DNA from 3 places in the Providencia stuartii genome. Region 1 is predicted to be linked to each of the others. Evidence: riboswitches for the same ligand, from Rfam matches in the RefSeq annotation. Region 1 holds a riboswitch; each other region holds the start of a gene.
The links. A riboswitch is a leader RNA that binds a small molecule or an ion and turns the genes downstream of it on or off. The one in region 1 is predicted to bind thiamine pyrophosphate.
Positions count from the first base shown of each region.

Region 1 (4,922 bases):
TTAACACGTTTGCATGTAGCATCGCTCTTAATTGGATCAAGAAAATTTCGGGTTGATCCAACATAACGCGTATACCACGCCAACCTAAACAGGGGTTTTCTTCACTGATAGGCATATAAGGCAATTGCTTATCTGCACCGATATCCAACGTCCTGAGTACCACCGGTTTATCTGCAAACAAGTGCAAGATTTCTTGATACAACAGTTTCTGCTCATCTTCTGATGGAAAACCATTGTGCAGCATAAAAGGCAATTCCGTCCGATACAGCCCAACACCATCAACTGCCACATTAATTTGTTGCTCATAACGGGGGCTTAATCCTGCATTTAGGTGAATATGAACTGATTCACCGTTTTTCAGCACAGATTCTTGCTCAAGGGCACCTTCCGCTAAACGGCTAAGCACATCCTCTTCTGCAATGATTTGCTTATATTCCTGAGTAATAATATTTTCAGGTTCAATAAAAACTTCCCCTCGATAGCCATCAAGGATCAAAAAGCGGTTATGCAATAGGGATGGATCAATATCTGCTCCCATGATTGCAGGGATCCCCATCGCGCGGATCAAAATAGCGGAGTGAGAATGTGTCGCACCATCACGAACGATCACCCCAGCCAACTGCTCTAAAGGCATTTCTGCCAATAGGCTAGCACTTAGCTCATCGGCCACGAGGATAAAGCGTTCTGGCCATTGATCTATTGAAGATAAACTATCATCTAGATGGAATAATAAGCGTTGGCCTAATGCACGAAGGTCGGCTCCTCTTTCTCGTAGGTAGAGGTCACGTAAACGAGAGAATTGCTCAACATAATCCTCAATAACTGTCTTCACCGCCCACTCAGCGACAAAGCCTTGTTCTATAGCGGAAAACAGCCTATTTTTCAGTTGAGGATCATGCAATAAATGGTTATATAAATCGAAAATTGCCGCACTTTCTTTTTGAGAATGAGCAATAAAGCGTTTACTAATACGTCGACACTCAGATGCTGCATTTTCGATAGCGGTAATGAGACGTTGTTTTTCATCATTTTGGTCTAATGCACTGGCCTCACAAATACTGTCAAATGAAGGCTGTGAACTATCTTGCCAGCCATAAGCCATCACAATCCCTTGAGAAGCAGGAATTGCTTTAATACGGCTCTGCCTGTACTGACCAAACACGCCTTTAGCCTGAGCTTGTGATAAGATAACCGCCAGTTGCATTGACAGTGTCACCATGAATGATTCCTCGGTTTCACTGAAAAAACGCCGCTCGTGCTGCTGAACAACTAAAACACCTAATAGCTGACGACGGTAGACAATAGGCACACCTAAAAAGGCTTTTAGTCGCTCTTCTTTTAATTGGGGAAGGTATTTAAATTCGGGATGTTCGCGGATATCAGCGAGGTTTAGCATTTCAGATTGGCGTCCAACCGCCCCCACTACCCCTTCATCAAATCCAAGGCGAATAGCAACACCGCTAGGTTTTCTCAACCCGCGGGTTGCCATTAAGTAATAGCACTGGCGCGAATGGTCGGCCAAATAAATGGAACAAACATCCGTCTGCATCGCATAACAAGTTTCGTTAACTAAGACTTCTAACGCCTCGGTTAAGCTTGTCGCCATTGCTACTTTTTCAACAATATCACGTAGACGCGTCAACATGATTTTATCTCGCCCCGCGTCTACGGTGAGTAAACGCAGGTCTCTGTGCCGGTTTTTGTTCCTGTAATGACATTACAACGGGTGCAAACTCTTTCATGACGCGGCGATACACTTCCCGTTTAAAAGAGACCACTTGTCTTACAGGGTACCAATAACTGACCCATCGCCAGCCATCAAATTCTGGCGATTTACTGCGCTGAACGTTTATATCTGCTTCATTGCATTGAAGTTGTAGTAAAAACCAACGCTGTTTCTGCCCAATACAAACAGGTTTTGTGTCCCAACGCACCAAACGCTTGGGTAATTTGTAACGCAACCAATTGCGAGTTGAAGCCAATAACCTAACATCTTTTCGTTGTAGGCCAACTTCTTCGTACAGTTCACGGTACATAGCCTGTTCTGGCGATTCCCCTGGGTTTATTCCCCCCTGAGGGAATTGCCATGAATGTTGACCATAACGGCGAGCCCATAAAACTTGCCCTTGCCGATTACAAATTACAATTCCTACATTCGGGCGGTAGCCATCATCATCGATCACCAGACTACCTCAATAACCAAATTTGAAAGATGGCTAATTGTTTCACACATACCCAAACTGGTAAACCTATATCAATAGAGTTTGCAGATATGAGCAAAGACACTACAATAGCCTCTGTCTCAACGGGGTGCCGAAATGGTTATTTAGGCTGAGAATTAACCCGTAGAACCTGATCCGGGCAATGCCGGCGTAGGGATTTGAGCTACCAGCAGCATAATATTGCTAAGGTGCCTTCTCAAATCCTGTGTAGTTTTCTCTCTAACGCAGGAAATAAAATGTTAAAAAATTCACTCTTTCGCTCTTTGTTGGCATTCACAACACTCAGTTTGGCCCATTTTGCATGGGCAGAAAAACCAACATTAACTGTTTATACCTATGATTCTTTTGCTGCCGAGTGGGGGCCTGGGCCACAAATTAAAAAGAATTTTGAAGCACAATGTGGTTGTGAACTCAAACTTGTGTCACTTGGAGATGGTGTAGCCCTCCTCAATCGCTTACGCATGGAAGGGAAAAAAACGAAAGCTGATATTGTATTAGGCCTCGATAATAATCTTATTGTTTCCGCTGAAGAGACGGGTTTATTCGCACCCGCAGATATCAACACCGATACCATGAAATTACCCATAGCGTGGGATAACACCACGTTTATTCCTTATGACTATGGTTATTTTGCTTTTATCTATGACACCAACAAAATCAAAAATCCCCCCAAGAGTATGAGTGAATTATTAGATAGCACACAACCTTGGAAAATTATCTATCAAGATCCACGCACAAGCACACCGGGCCTCGGTTTAATGTTGTGGATTGAAAAACTTTATGGTGATAAGTCAGCAGATGCATGGCAAAAAATGGCTAGCAAAACCCTTACCGTGACAAAAGGTTGGAGCGAATCCTATGGTTTGTTTTTAAAAGGTGAAGGGGATTTTGTCCTTAGCTATACATCATCACCCGGCTATCAGATCCTTAATGATAATAAAGATAACTATGCCGCAGCCCTATTCGATGAAGGGCATTACATGCAAATTGAAGTTGCGGCAAGATTAAAGACGAGTTCTCAACCTGAGTTAGCTAAGCAATTCTTAGCCTTTATGTTAACCCCTGAATTTCAAAATACCTTACCCACCACCAATTGGATGTATCCCGTGATTGATATACCGCTACCTGACGTATACAAGGTTCTTCCTATGCCTAAAAAATCATTACAGTTTAGTGCTCAAGAGGTAGCTAAAGAACGTCAATCATGGATCCGGTTATGGCAATCCGCCGTCAGCCGTTAATTAATTTATCGCTGATTCCGGGGGCGTTAGCCTCCGGTTTATTAGTCACGGTTGCACTATTGGCTTTTGGTGCACTTTGGATTTTTTCGCCCGTCATCTCCGTTAACGACATTTTTAACGACAGCTATTTATGGCATGTCATTGGATTTACTTTTTGGCAAGCTTTTCTCTCTGCCCTATTTTCTGTTCTTCCCGCGATTATACTTGCTAGAGCGCTTTATCGGCGTAGGTTTTTAGGTAGGACTCTGTTATTACGTCTTTGTGCTATGACGCTCGTTTTACCCGTGCTTGTGGCTGTGTTTGGTATTTTATCTATTTACGGAAAAACAGGTTGGCTTGCTCTCGTATTTCAATATGTTGGCCTTGAATATCATTTCACCCCCTATGGCCTTCAAGGCATACTGCTCGCGCATATTTTCTTTAATATGCCACTCGCGACGCGTATGTTGTTGCAATCACTTGAGAGTATATCGATAGAACAACGTCAAATCGCCGCACAACTAGGCCTAAATGAATGGCAACAGTTTCGTCTTTTAGAGTGGCCTTACTTGCGTAGGCAGATGTTGCCTACCGCAGCACTTATTTTTATGCTCTGCTTCGCCAGTTTTGCTACTGTACTGGCTCTTGGCGGAGGGCCAGCAGCAACCACTATCGAGCTTGCGATTTATCAAGCCTTAAACTACGACTTTGACCTTGGACGTGCAGCCATTCTTGCTCTAATCCAGCTTGTCTTTTGTGTCGGTTTAATGTTTCTGAGCCAAAAGATAAACAGCCTATTTTCAATAGGCCATAGTCAGCATGCTCAATGGTATGATCCTTCAGATAATAATTTCCGTCGCATACGTGACGCCATTGTGATTATTGCGGCTATTTTATTTCTTGTGCCACCGCTCTTAGCGATTATCGTTGATGGTTTAAACGGGCGTCTACTTGATGTTCTCAGTCAATCCGCGCTTTGGCAAGCCGCTGCTACATCACTATTTATCGCCTTATGTGCTGGCCTACTGTGTGTTTTACTCACAATGATGCTGCTCTGGAGCAGCCGTGAACTTCGTTTACGCCGTGCAATCAAGCTAGGACAAGCAATGGAGCTTAGTGGATTATTGATTTTAGCGATGCCGGGAATTGTCCTCGCCACCGGTTTTTTTATTCTATTTAATGAAACAATCGGCCTACCTGACTCCCCGTATGCGTTAGTGATAATGACCAATGCGTTACTGGCTATCCCTTATGCACTAAAAGTATTGGAAAATCCTATGCGAGACCTCGCAGAACGTTATAATCCACTTTGCCATTCATTGGGTATTAGCGGTGTTCATCGATTACGTATCATTGAATTGAAAGCCTTAAAAAAACCACTCTCTCAAGCCCTTGCCTTTGCTTGTGTCATTTCTATTGGTGACTTTGGTGTGGTGGCACTATTTGGCAATGAAGATTTTCGCACCCTACCCTATTACCT
Region 1 covers NZ_CP119546.1:3,558,989-3,563,910, forward strand. The annotation lists gene ptsP (phosphoenolpyruvate--protein phosphotransferase) at 1-1,645, opposite strand, end outside; gene rppH (RNA pyrophosphohydrolase) at 1,650-2,183, opposite strand; TPP riboswitch at 2,297-2,397, shown strand; gene thiB (thiamine ABC transporter substrate binding subunit) at 2,459-3,463, shown strand; gene thiP (thiamine/thiamine pyrophosphate ABC transporter permease ThiP) at 3,439-4,922, shown strand, end outside.

Region 2 (4,922 bases), 1.5 Mb from region 1:
GTATGTTATATGGCTTAGCGCAACAACAAAATGCCCCTCAATTTATGGCGAAAGTAAATAAAGGTGGCGTGCCTGTCATGGCGCTGATCGTATCGGGTATTGCAACTTCTGGCGGAATTGTGATCAACTTTATCATGGAAGGTAAAGCATTTGCTTTACTGATGACATTGGTTGTGACAACGCTGGTTCTTAACTGGATTATGATTTGTGTTTCTAACTTAAAGTTTAGAGCGCAAATGAACAAACAAGGTATTGAAACGAAGTTTAAAAGTATTTGGTATCCATTCGGCAATTACCTGTGCTTAGCCTTTTTAGCGATGATTTTAATTATTATCTTAATGATGGATGGGCTAAGGATCTCGGTCTTGATCATGCCAGTATGGATTGCGGTGCTATGGATTGGTTATCAGTTCTCTGGGGCGAAGAAACAAGAAGCTGAAAAAAACAAGGCATCGACAGCTAATTAATTAGCTTCAACATCAATTAATGTAATTATTCATTTCATTGATGGGAGGCTTTATGGAGACACGATTTGCCCAATGCCATTGTGGCAGCGTTAAATTCAAAGTAACACTCACCGATGGATTGAATACCCTAAGACGATGCAATTGCTCCTACTGCCGAATGAGAGGGGCAATTGCAGTCTCTGCACCATTATCTGGTATTGAAATTCTTGAAGGCAAACAAAAGTTAACCGAGTATCGGTTTAACACACAGCAGGCTGCTCATTTCTTCTGTTCTGTTTGTGGCATTTATACCTTTCATCAACGGCGCTCAAATCCTGAACAATATGGCGTGAATGTTGCTTGCCTAGAAGGCGTTTCGCCTTTTGATTTCGAAACAGTCAATGTTATGGATGGCATAAATCACCCGCAAGATGGCGGTGGTGGTGTTGTTGGGTATTTAACTTATCGGAAAGCAACGAATCAAAAATAATGCATCAATCAAAATGGCCAGTAACAGAATACTGTTGCTGACCACTTTTGTTGTTATTTAATGAATAATACGGATTACCACTGCCAACGAAGCCAGGCAAATAACACGTTGCCGTTATTATGAGTTCCTGGAATATAAGTGGCTTGAACCGCTAATCGGTCATATTCCATAGAAACTAATGGGAGTGGTAGAGGCAATGGAATATAGTAGTAGTCATCACGAGCCGTCACGCTTAGCGTGAAACCTGCCCCCATTTTAAAACCATCCAGTTCGCCTGGGATCCACATTTTTTGAAAAGCATAACCTGCGATTGGCTCGACTTTGTTATGTGAGTCCATGAACGCCATAGCATATAAGGCATGCCAGTCATTATCTTCATCATAGCGATATTTACCGAGACCAAATCCCCAAGGATTTTCATTATAACTGTCGGTTTTTTCTTTATCGTAAGTAAACCGGTTATGCCATGTTAAAACAGGAATATAGATGTCGTATTGATCCGAATCCCAAGTAGTACTGACATTTCGAGTAAATTTATCCCAGAGTCCCTCAGACTCTTGAGCTGTGTTGGTGGATGACGCGAAGCAGATGGAAGTCATCATTAAAGCTGATGCTCCTACAACTTGCTGCAATTTTTTATTAACTCTCATTGTAAATCCGATTCAGGTTAATGCGTGTTTCGATGGCATTGAAGTAGATAAATATGGGTAATAAGTCTCGACTATCATGACTGATAATATGCTTATACACTTTAATTATTTTAGTTTACATAGGTGAGTTATAACAGCATTAATTGAATTTGCCTAATATTGGGCATTATCTTAATTGTCTCTGCATAATCAGCCATGTAAGGAAAGCTATGGCTGATAGGCTGGTCTGTTGCGAGAAAAAATGCGATACTTATTCAGTATTTTTGGCTCGGGGCGTCGCTTAAGACTGAGAAGCACCCGTATTACCTGATCTGGATAATGCCAGCGTAGGGAAGTCGGAAGCGTCAATGATAAACCTTCCAATAGACCACTCCTTATGCTGTGCTTAGGAGTGACATTTCATGAGAATCAATGCGTTAACCATTGCTGGAACAGACCCTTCTGGTGGCGCTGGGATCCAAGCGGATTTAAAAACGTTTTCGGCACTCGGTGCTTATGGAACGAGTGTAATGACTGCTTTGGTAGCGCAAAATACCCGAGGTGTGCAATCAGTTCACGAATTACCTGATACGTTTGTTGCTGCGCAGCTCGCATCGGTACTTAGTGATGTGCGTATTGATAGCGCTAAGATCGGCATGTTATTCAACCAAGAAGTCATTGCTGTCGTGGCGCAAGCCTTAAAGCAATATCATATTCCTCATATTGTTTTAGATACGGTGATGATCGCTAAAAGTGGTGATCCATTATTACTTCCTGACGCAATTGATGCGATGCGACGTGAGCTTCTGCCTTTGGTTTCACTTATTACCCCTAACTTACCTGAAGCGGCGGCATTGTTAGATGAACAAGTCGCGAAAACAGAAGCCCAAATGCTCAGTCAAGGGCATCGATTACTAGAAATGGGGTGTCAGGCGGTTTTAATGAAAGGTGGACATTTAACTGACAGTGAAAGTCCCGATTGGTTGATTACTCCTGAAGGCGAGTGGCGCTTTACGTCACCAAGAGTGAATACGCGTCATACTCATGGTACAGGCTGCACTCTGTCTGCCGCATTAGCGGCACTGAGGCCTCGATTTGCTAATTGGCAGCAAACGATTCCTGAAGCCAAAGCATATTTACAAGCGGCGTTAGAGCATGCGGATAGCTTAGAGGTGGGGGAAGGGATCGGACCTGTTCATCATTTTCATGCGTGGTGGTAAGGTGAACCACAAAAGTGCCTTCTTATGAAGGCTCCATGTTACTGATTGACAGAGTGTGCTTGCTGGCATATTGGCTATGCTGATTGAAAATCAATTAGGAAAATTGAGTATCATTTTTCCTGATAACATAAAGCGGGAAAAGAGGTTTTTTATCCCGCTTTGTCAACAATTTTATCCTGCAATCAGAGGACGTTAGGTAGATAAAGCTTAAGCGATGGTGATGTCTTTATTCAGGTAAACATCTTGCACGGCATTGATTAACTCGACGCCTTCCTTCATCGATTTCTTAAAGGCTTTACGGCCTAATATTAATCCCATACCACCTGCACGCTTGTTGATTACAGCAGTACGAACGGAATCACTTAAATCATTTTGCCCTGAAGCGCCGCCGGAGTTGATCAGGCCCGCACGTCCCATGTAGCAGTTGGCTAATTGATAACGTACAAGGTCGATTGGGTTATCTGTTGTCAGTTTGGTATAAACGCGCTCATCAGTATGACCAAACCCAATGGCTTTATAGCCCCCATTGTTTTCAGCCATTTTCTGCTTAACAATATCAGCGCCAATAGTTGCCGCGATGTGGTTAGCTTGCCCTGTTAAATCGGCACTTGCATGGTAATCAACGCCATCTTTTTTAAATGCGGAGTTGCGTAAATAAGCCCAGAGAACTGTGACCATACCAAGTTCATGTGCCCGTTCAAATGCCGCTGAGATTTCTTCAATTTGGCGACGAGACTCATGAGAACCGAAGTAGATGGTAGCACCTACAGCAACCGCCCCCATTTCAAATGCTTGTTCGACACTTGCATAGAGTGTTTGGTCATATTGTGCTGGATAACTAAGGGTTTCGTTATGATTGAGCTTAACTAAAAAAGGAATTTTATGAGCATAACGACGGGAAACGGCAGCCAGTACGCCATAGGTAGAGGCAACACAGTTACAACCGGCTTCAATGGCCAACTCTACAATATTTTTAGGATCAAAATAGAGGGGGTTAGCGGCAAATGAGGCTGCTGCTGAATGCTCAACGCCTTGATCCACAGGAAGAATAGATAAATAACCCGTTCCCGCTAAGCGACCATGATTAAATAAAGTTTGCATTGAACGAAGGACGCTATTGGGGCGGTTATTATCGATCATGACACGATCGACAAAATCAGAACCAGGTAAATAAATGCTGTCACGGGGAATGGTTTGGCAACGATGGTCAAGAAGCGTTGATGCTTCAGAACCTAACAGCTTGGCGATATCAGTCATGACTTCCTCCATTTAACAAAAGTCTAGGGGATGTTAATCATTAAATTTAAGATAACAAGCCACATTGAGGCGGTAATCGGCAGTGGATCGCTTCAGGTAGTAACTCAAAGGTGAAAGTTTCACCAGAAAGTGGCTCTCCGTCCAAATTAAATACCATTTCATGGGGGGATGAAATTTTGACCCAAGAAGTTGTTTTTTCAATTAAATGCTGATTTTTGTCATTGGTGAACAAATTCGTCAGTAGGGCGGGTATCACATCACGCGCAGGCACGATCAATAAATTCAATTTACCATCATCGATTAACGCTTCTGGAGTGAGTTGCTGACCTCCACCTGCTTGTTTACCATTGCCGATGGCGACGACTAAAGTTTCGCCTTCCCAGTTAAAATGTTCAGTTTCAATTTTACAGGTATCAGTTTTTAGGGTGTCAGGGCGTAATAGGCCGTTAATCACATAGGCCGCGCCACCGAGAGCGGATTTTAGGGCTTCTGGCGTTTCTGTGGTGATGCGTGTACCAAATCCCCCAGTGGCCATATTCATAAAAAAAGCATCATGATTCACTCTAGCAATATCGATAGCAAAAGCTTTACCTTTTACTGCTAATGCTAAAGCCGCATGGATATCCATAGGAATATTAGCGCTAGTGGCGAAATCATTCGCGGTTCCTAATGGTAAAATCCCCATAGCTGGGCGTTGTGTGTCAGGTAAAGCCATTAGCGCGCTTGATACCGCATTGATGGTGCCATCACCGCCGCCTGCAATAATGGTTTCTACGCCTTGCTTTATGGCTTCCTCAATAAAAATAGGTAACTCACTGTTTTCCCATGGGATACGCACCCAAATCGTATGACCTTCGTCACGTAGTTGATAGATTGATTT
Region 2 covers NZ_CP119546.1:2,039,044-2,043,965, forward strand. The annotation lists gene P2E05_RS08885 (amino acid permease) at 1-467, shown strand, start outside; gene P2E05_RS08890 (GFA family protein) at 520-936, shown strand; gene pagP (lipid IV(A) palmitoyltransferase PagP) at 1,011-1,538, opposite strand; TPP riboswitch at 1,846-1,936, shown strand; gene thiD (bifunctional hydroxymethylpyrimidine kinase/phosphomethylpyrimidine kinase) at 1,988-2,785, shown strand; gene fbaB (class I fructose-bisphosphate aldolase) at 2,993-4,042, opposite strand; gene yegS (lipid kinase YegS) at 4,089-4,922, opposite strand, start outside.
Region 2: it holds a riboswitch for thiamine pyrophosphate, as region 1 does, so the genes downstream of both, thiD (bifunctional hydroxymethylpyrimidine kinase/phosphomethylpyrimidine kinase) here and thiB (thiamine ABC transporter substrate binding subunit) in region 1, are expected to answer to the same signal.

Region 3 (4,922 bases), 1.2 Mb from region 1:
AGACCAACAATGAGCACTTTACTGTTTTTCAGCTTGGTTTGACCTTCTGGCCCAATATCTTCAAGCAATAGCTGGCGGCTGTAACGCATAAATTCGTGATCATTTAACATGATAAACTCCTCGAATTCACCTACAGCTACAAGAAAGTATGCTGTAGGTTTGATTCAGGTAATCAATGATTTTCTACGAGGCGCAAAAGTGTTTTTGTTGCCTCTAGCCAATCGTCCGCTTTGGTAATTGCACTTACTAAGGCAACACTACCCACCCCAGTTGCGAGTACGGCGGGCACTTTATCGATAGAAATGCCACCGATAGCAACGGTTGGATAGTCTGGAGTCGCCTGCACCATGGCTTTTAGTGTGTTTAATCCTTGAGGAGATGACGGCATTTCTTTAGTTTGTGTCGGGAAAATATGCCCCATTGCAATATAAGAAGGACGCACTGATTTTGCGATGGCGAGTTCATGCTCATCATGGGTTGAGATACCTAAACGTAGCCCTGCTTGATGAATAGCAAGTAGATCGGCGGTTTCTAGGTCTTCTTGACCGAGGTGCACACCATAGGCAGCAAACTCAATGGCTAAACGCCAATAGTCATTGATAAATAAACGTGCATGATGTTTTTTGCCTAAAGCTATCGCTTGTTGGATATCATCACGAACTTCATCTTCACGCTTATCTTTTATACGGAGCTGTATGGTTGTGACGCCTGCATTGAGTAGACGATCAATCCATTCGACAGAGTCGACCACGGGATACAGGCCGAGTCGATGTTCTGTAGGGGCAAAAGGTGTATTAGGCAATTTTGTCATCGGATACGACCTCAGCGCTATGATATAACTCACTACCATGGGCTCGGAAAGCTTCGGACATTTGTTCCATTCCCGCTTCTTTTTGTGCCGCATAGTCACGTACTTCCTGCGAAATTTTCATTGAGCAGAATTTAGGGCCGCACATAGAGCAGAAATGAGCAACTTTCCCAGAAGCTTGCGGTAAGGTTTCGTCGTGATAAGCACGGGCAGTATCAGGATCGAGTGCGAGGTTGAATTGGTCTTCCCAGCGGAACTCAAAACGTGCTTTGGACATGGCATTATCACGAATTTGTGCACCGGGATGGCCTTTGGCAAGATCAGCGGCATGCGCTGCGATTTTATAGGTAATCAACCCTTGCTTAACGTCTTCTTTATTGGGTAAACCCAGATGCTCTTTAGGCGTGACATAACACAGCATTGCGCAACCAAACCAACCAATCATGGCGGCTCCAATGCCTGATGTGAAATGGTCATAGCCCGGTGCAATATCGGTAGTCAAAGGGCCTAATGTATAAAATGGTGCTTCATGGCAGTGCTCAAGCTCTTCAGTCATGTTACGACGGATCATCTGCATTGGCACATGCCCCGGCCCTTCAATCATCACCTGTACATCATATTCCCATGCAATTTTTGTCAATTCACCAAGCGTGTGTAACTCGGCAAATTGTGCAGCATCGTTTGCATCTTGAATGGAGCCAGGGCGTAAACCATCCCCTAATGATAAAGAAACATCATAAGCCGCACAGATTTCGCAAATTTCACGGAAATTTTCATACAAGAAATTTTCTTGATGATGAGAGAGGCACCATTTCGCCATAATCGAGCCACCGCGAGAGACAATGCCTGTCAAACGCTTCGCGGTCATTGGAACATAACGCAATAATACGCCTGCATGGATGGTGAAGTAATCGACGCCTTGTTCTGCCTGTTCAAATAACGTATCACGGAACATTTCCCATGTTAGGTTTTCGGCGACACCATTGACTTTCTCTAGCGCTTGATAAATAGGAACAGTACCGATAGGCACAGGGCTATTCCGTAGAATCCATTCGCGAGTTTCATGAATATAGCGTCCAGTAGACAGATCCATCACAGTATCTGCCCCCCAGCGAGTAGACCAAATCAGTTTCTCGACTTCTTCTTCAATGGATGAAGTGACCGATGAGTTACCGATATTGGCATTCACCTTCACTAAGAAGTTACGGCCGATAATCATGGGCTCTGATTCAGGGTGATTGATATTGGCGGGTATGATGGCACGACCCGCTGCGACTTCTTGACGAACGAATTCAGGCGTGATGTTTTCCGGTAGATTCGCCCCAAAACTTTGTCCTGGATGCTGCTGCCTTAATACCTCACCACGAATACGTTCACGGCCCATATTTTCACGAATGGCGATAAATTCCATTTCCGGGGTAATAATACCTTGGCGAGCATAGTGTAACTGAGTGACACGCTTGCCAGAGATCGCTTTTAATGGGCGAGGGCGATGATTAAACCTTAAATGGTCTAGCCCCGCATCAGCGAGTCGCTGTTGTGTAAAATCAGAGCTGAGGTTATCAACCTGAACAGTATCATTACGTTCGCGGATCCAACCTTCACGGATCTTTTTTAATCCTTTATGGACATTCAGTTCCGAGTCTGGGTCACCATAAGGACCCGACGTATCATAAACGGGCACCGCTTCATTATCTTCAAATTGTGGATTATCTTTATCACCACCAATCAGTGTTGGCGAGAGTTGAATTTCTCGCATAGGTACCTGAATATCCTCTCTCGATCCCGTTAAATAGATACGTTTGGAATTAGGGAATGAGACGCCAGAAACCGTGTTAATGAAGTTTTCAGCAGCATCACGTTGCGCTTTTCGCGTTCGTGCAGGTGCAGCTTTAGGTGAAAGGTCAGTTGTAGGGATAATATTATTTTGGGACATAGCAATTTCCTGACATTGTCACGAACGATTATGCGGTATGCATAGCGTTCTGGTTTATCGTAAGAAAGTTGCTTGTCTGGAGTTCGGATGGAGTAATAGTAAGATGTTGCGCTTTCATTTTGCTGTGCTGTTAGTTTCGCCATATTGTGAGTTTTTTCATCAATATCAATATGAGCTGCGAAATAAACAAAATTGGGCGCTAAATGATTACTCTTGTTCCCTTCGCGGGTATTAACCCGATCAGGTTCCGCGGATCCCGAATTAACGGTCTCAGCTCGTGGTATACACCACTGAGCACTCCGACAAGAGACTCCAGTATAGTGTTCTCTGGGTTATTCTCAAGCATTTTCCTTGTCATCCTTCACACGATAAGTGTGTTGGCTGCGCTCAGCGACCCAAGTCACATACGTGTGTATGCTCCTTGGGATATCTTTGCTTTCCTATATGCGCTTTAGAGGAAGTGACATATGCATGGTTTCGAGGAATGGCATATACATGGCTTAAAGGAAAAGAATATTTTAATAATGGCGTATTCAAACTAAAAATAAGGTTAAAGTTGCCACGTATATTGTCGCCAGTTATTTTCTTCCGCTGCCCGTTGTAGTTTTTGATCGCCATTAACAATAAACACTTCATCCGCAAATTGACACATAGGAAGGTCGTTAGCGGAATCAGTATAAAAATAGATATAGGCATCGGTAATTGGCTGGTGGCGGATCCACTGGAGGAGCCGTTTGACTTTACCTTCTTTAAATGTCGCAATACCTTCGACTTCATCGGTATAGCAGCCATTTTGCTGCTTTATATCGATCCCCATTACAACGTCAGCGCCTAAACGTTCGGCGATTTTTTTCACAATAAATGAGACTGTTGCGGAGATCACTATGATCGGAATGCCGTGTTGTCGATAATTTTCGATAGTACGGATCCCTTCAGGGTAGATGCGCGGTACCACCATAGTGTCAACAAAATCGGCTAACCAGAGATCAATTTGTGAGGTACTGATCCCAGCTAAAGCCTGTAGGCTAAAACGCAGGTAAGTTGCCATATCCAGCGTACCCGCATTGTATTGTGCCATCATCTGTTTATCCGCTTCGACAAAGCGAGGATCTGTGATAATTTGCTGATCCCACAGGTATTGTGTCCACAACACGCTACTATCACCTTGAATTAAGGTCTCATCTAAATCAAAAACGGCTAATTTATTTTGCATTATGCCTCTTTTTACGATTCGCTAACTAAATGCACGAATTTCATTCTTGTTAAACATTAACTCTAGGCGAGTACCGGGTTCAAAGAGTCGTTCAGACGAACGATTAAGCAAATCAACCGTCATGTTACCCGCAGCCGTATTGACTGAGTAACGAATAATGTTTCCTAGTAGTTGATGATCAAGAATGATTGCATCAACAGGGTGTGAAATATGATCGCCGTAGTGGCGTCCTGTCTCCTTAACATAGATGGATTCAGGGCGAATAGCGAGTGTGCCTTGTAAATTTAGCCCCAATAAGGCATTCGCTTTATCTGCATCGACAAGGTTATAGTGACCCATAAAACGTGCCACAAACTCATTCGCTGGCTGGGTATAAATATTTTCAGCGGTATCACTCTGGATAATAGCGCCTTTATTCATTAAAAAGATGCGATCAGACATGATCATCGCTTCGTCTTGATCATGAGTCACAAAAATCGTCGTGAGTTTTAATTCACGTTGAATATGGCGAATCTGTTGTCGCAGATGTTTACGAATACGTGCATCAAGTGCTGATAATGGCTCATCTAAGAGTAAAATCTGTGGTTTCATCACCAGTGCTCGTGCAAGGGCTACCCGCTGACGTTGTCCCCCTGAAAGCTGATGAGGAAACTGATGTTCTTTACCTTGTAATTCAACCATTTCAATAACTTCTGCTACTGCTTTTCTTCGTTCCTGACACTCTACTTTGCGCATTTTTAAGCCGAAAGCGATGTTATCTTCAATAGTCATATTCGGAAATAAGGCATAGCTTTGAAAAACCATACCGATCCCACGTTGCTGAGCAGCTTGGTGGGTTATATTTTGACGATTAATATACAGCTCACCATGATCCGGTTGTTCGAGTCCTGCAATACAGCGTAATAATGTCGATTTCCCGCAGCCACTGGGCCCGAGTAAGGTGATGAATTCACCTTTTTCAATTG
Region 3 covers NZ_CP119546.1:394,241-399,162, forward strand. The annotation lists gene P2E05_RS01710 (HesA/MoeB/ThiF family protein) at 1-110, opposite strand, end outside; gene thiE (thiamine phosphate synthase) at 173-811, opposite strand; gene thiC (phosphomethylpyrimidine synthase ThiC) at 795-2,744, opposite strand; TPP riboswitch at 2,945-3,056, opposite strand; gene P2E05_RS01725 (HAD family hydrolase) at 3,295-3,957, opposite strand; gene P2E05_RS01730 (ABC transporter ATP-binding protein) at 3,979-4,922, opposite strand, start outside.
Region 3: it holds a riboswitch for thiamine pyrophosphate, as region 1 does, so the genes downstream of both, thiC (phosphomethylpyrimidine synthase ThiC) here and thiB (thiamine ABC transporter substrate binding subunit) in region 1, are expected to answer to the same signal.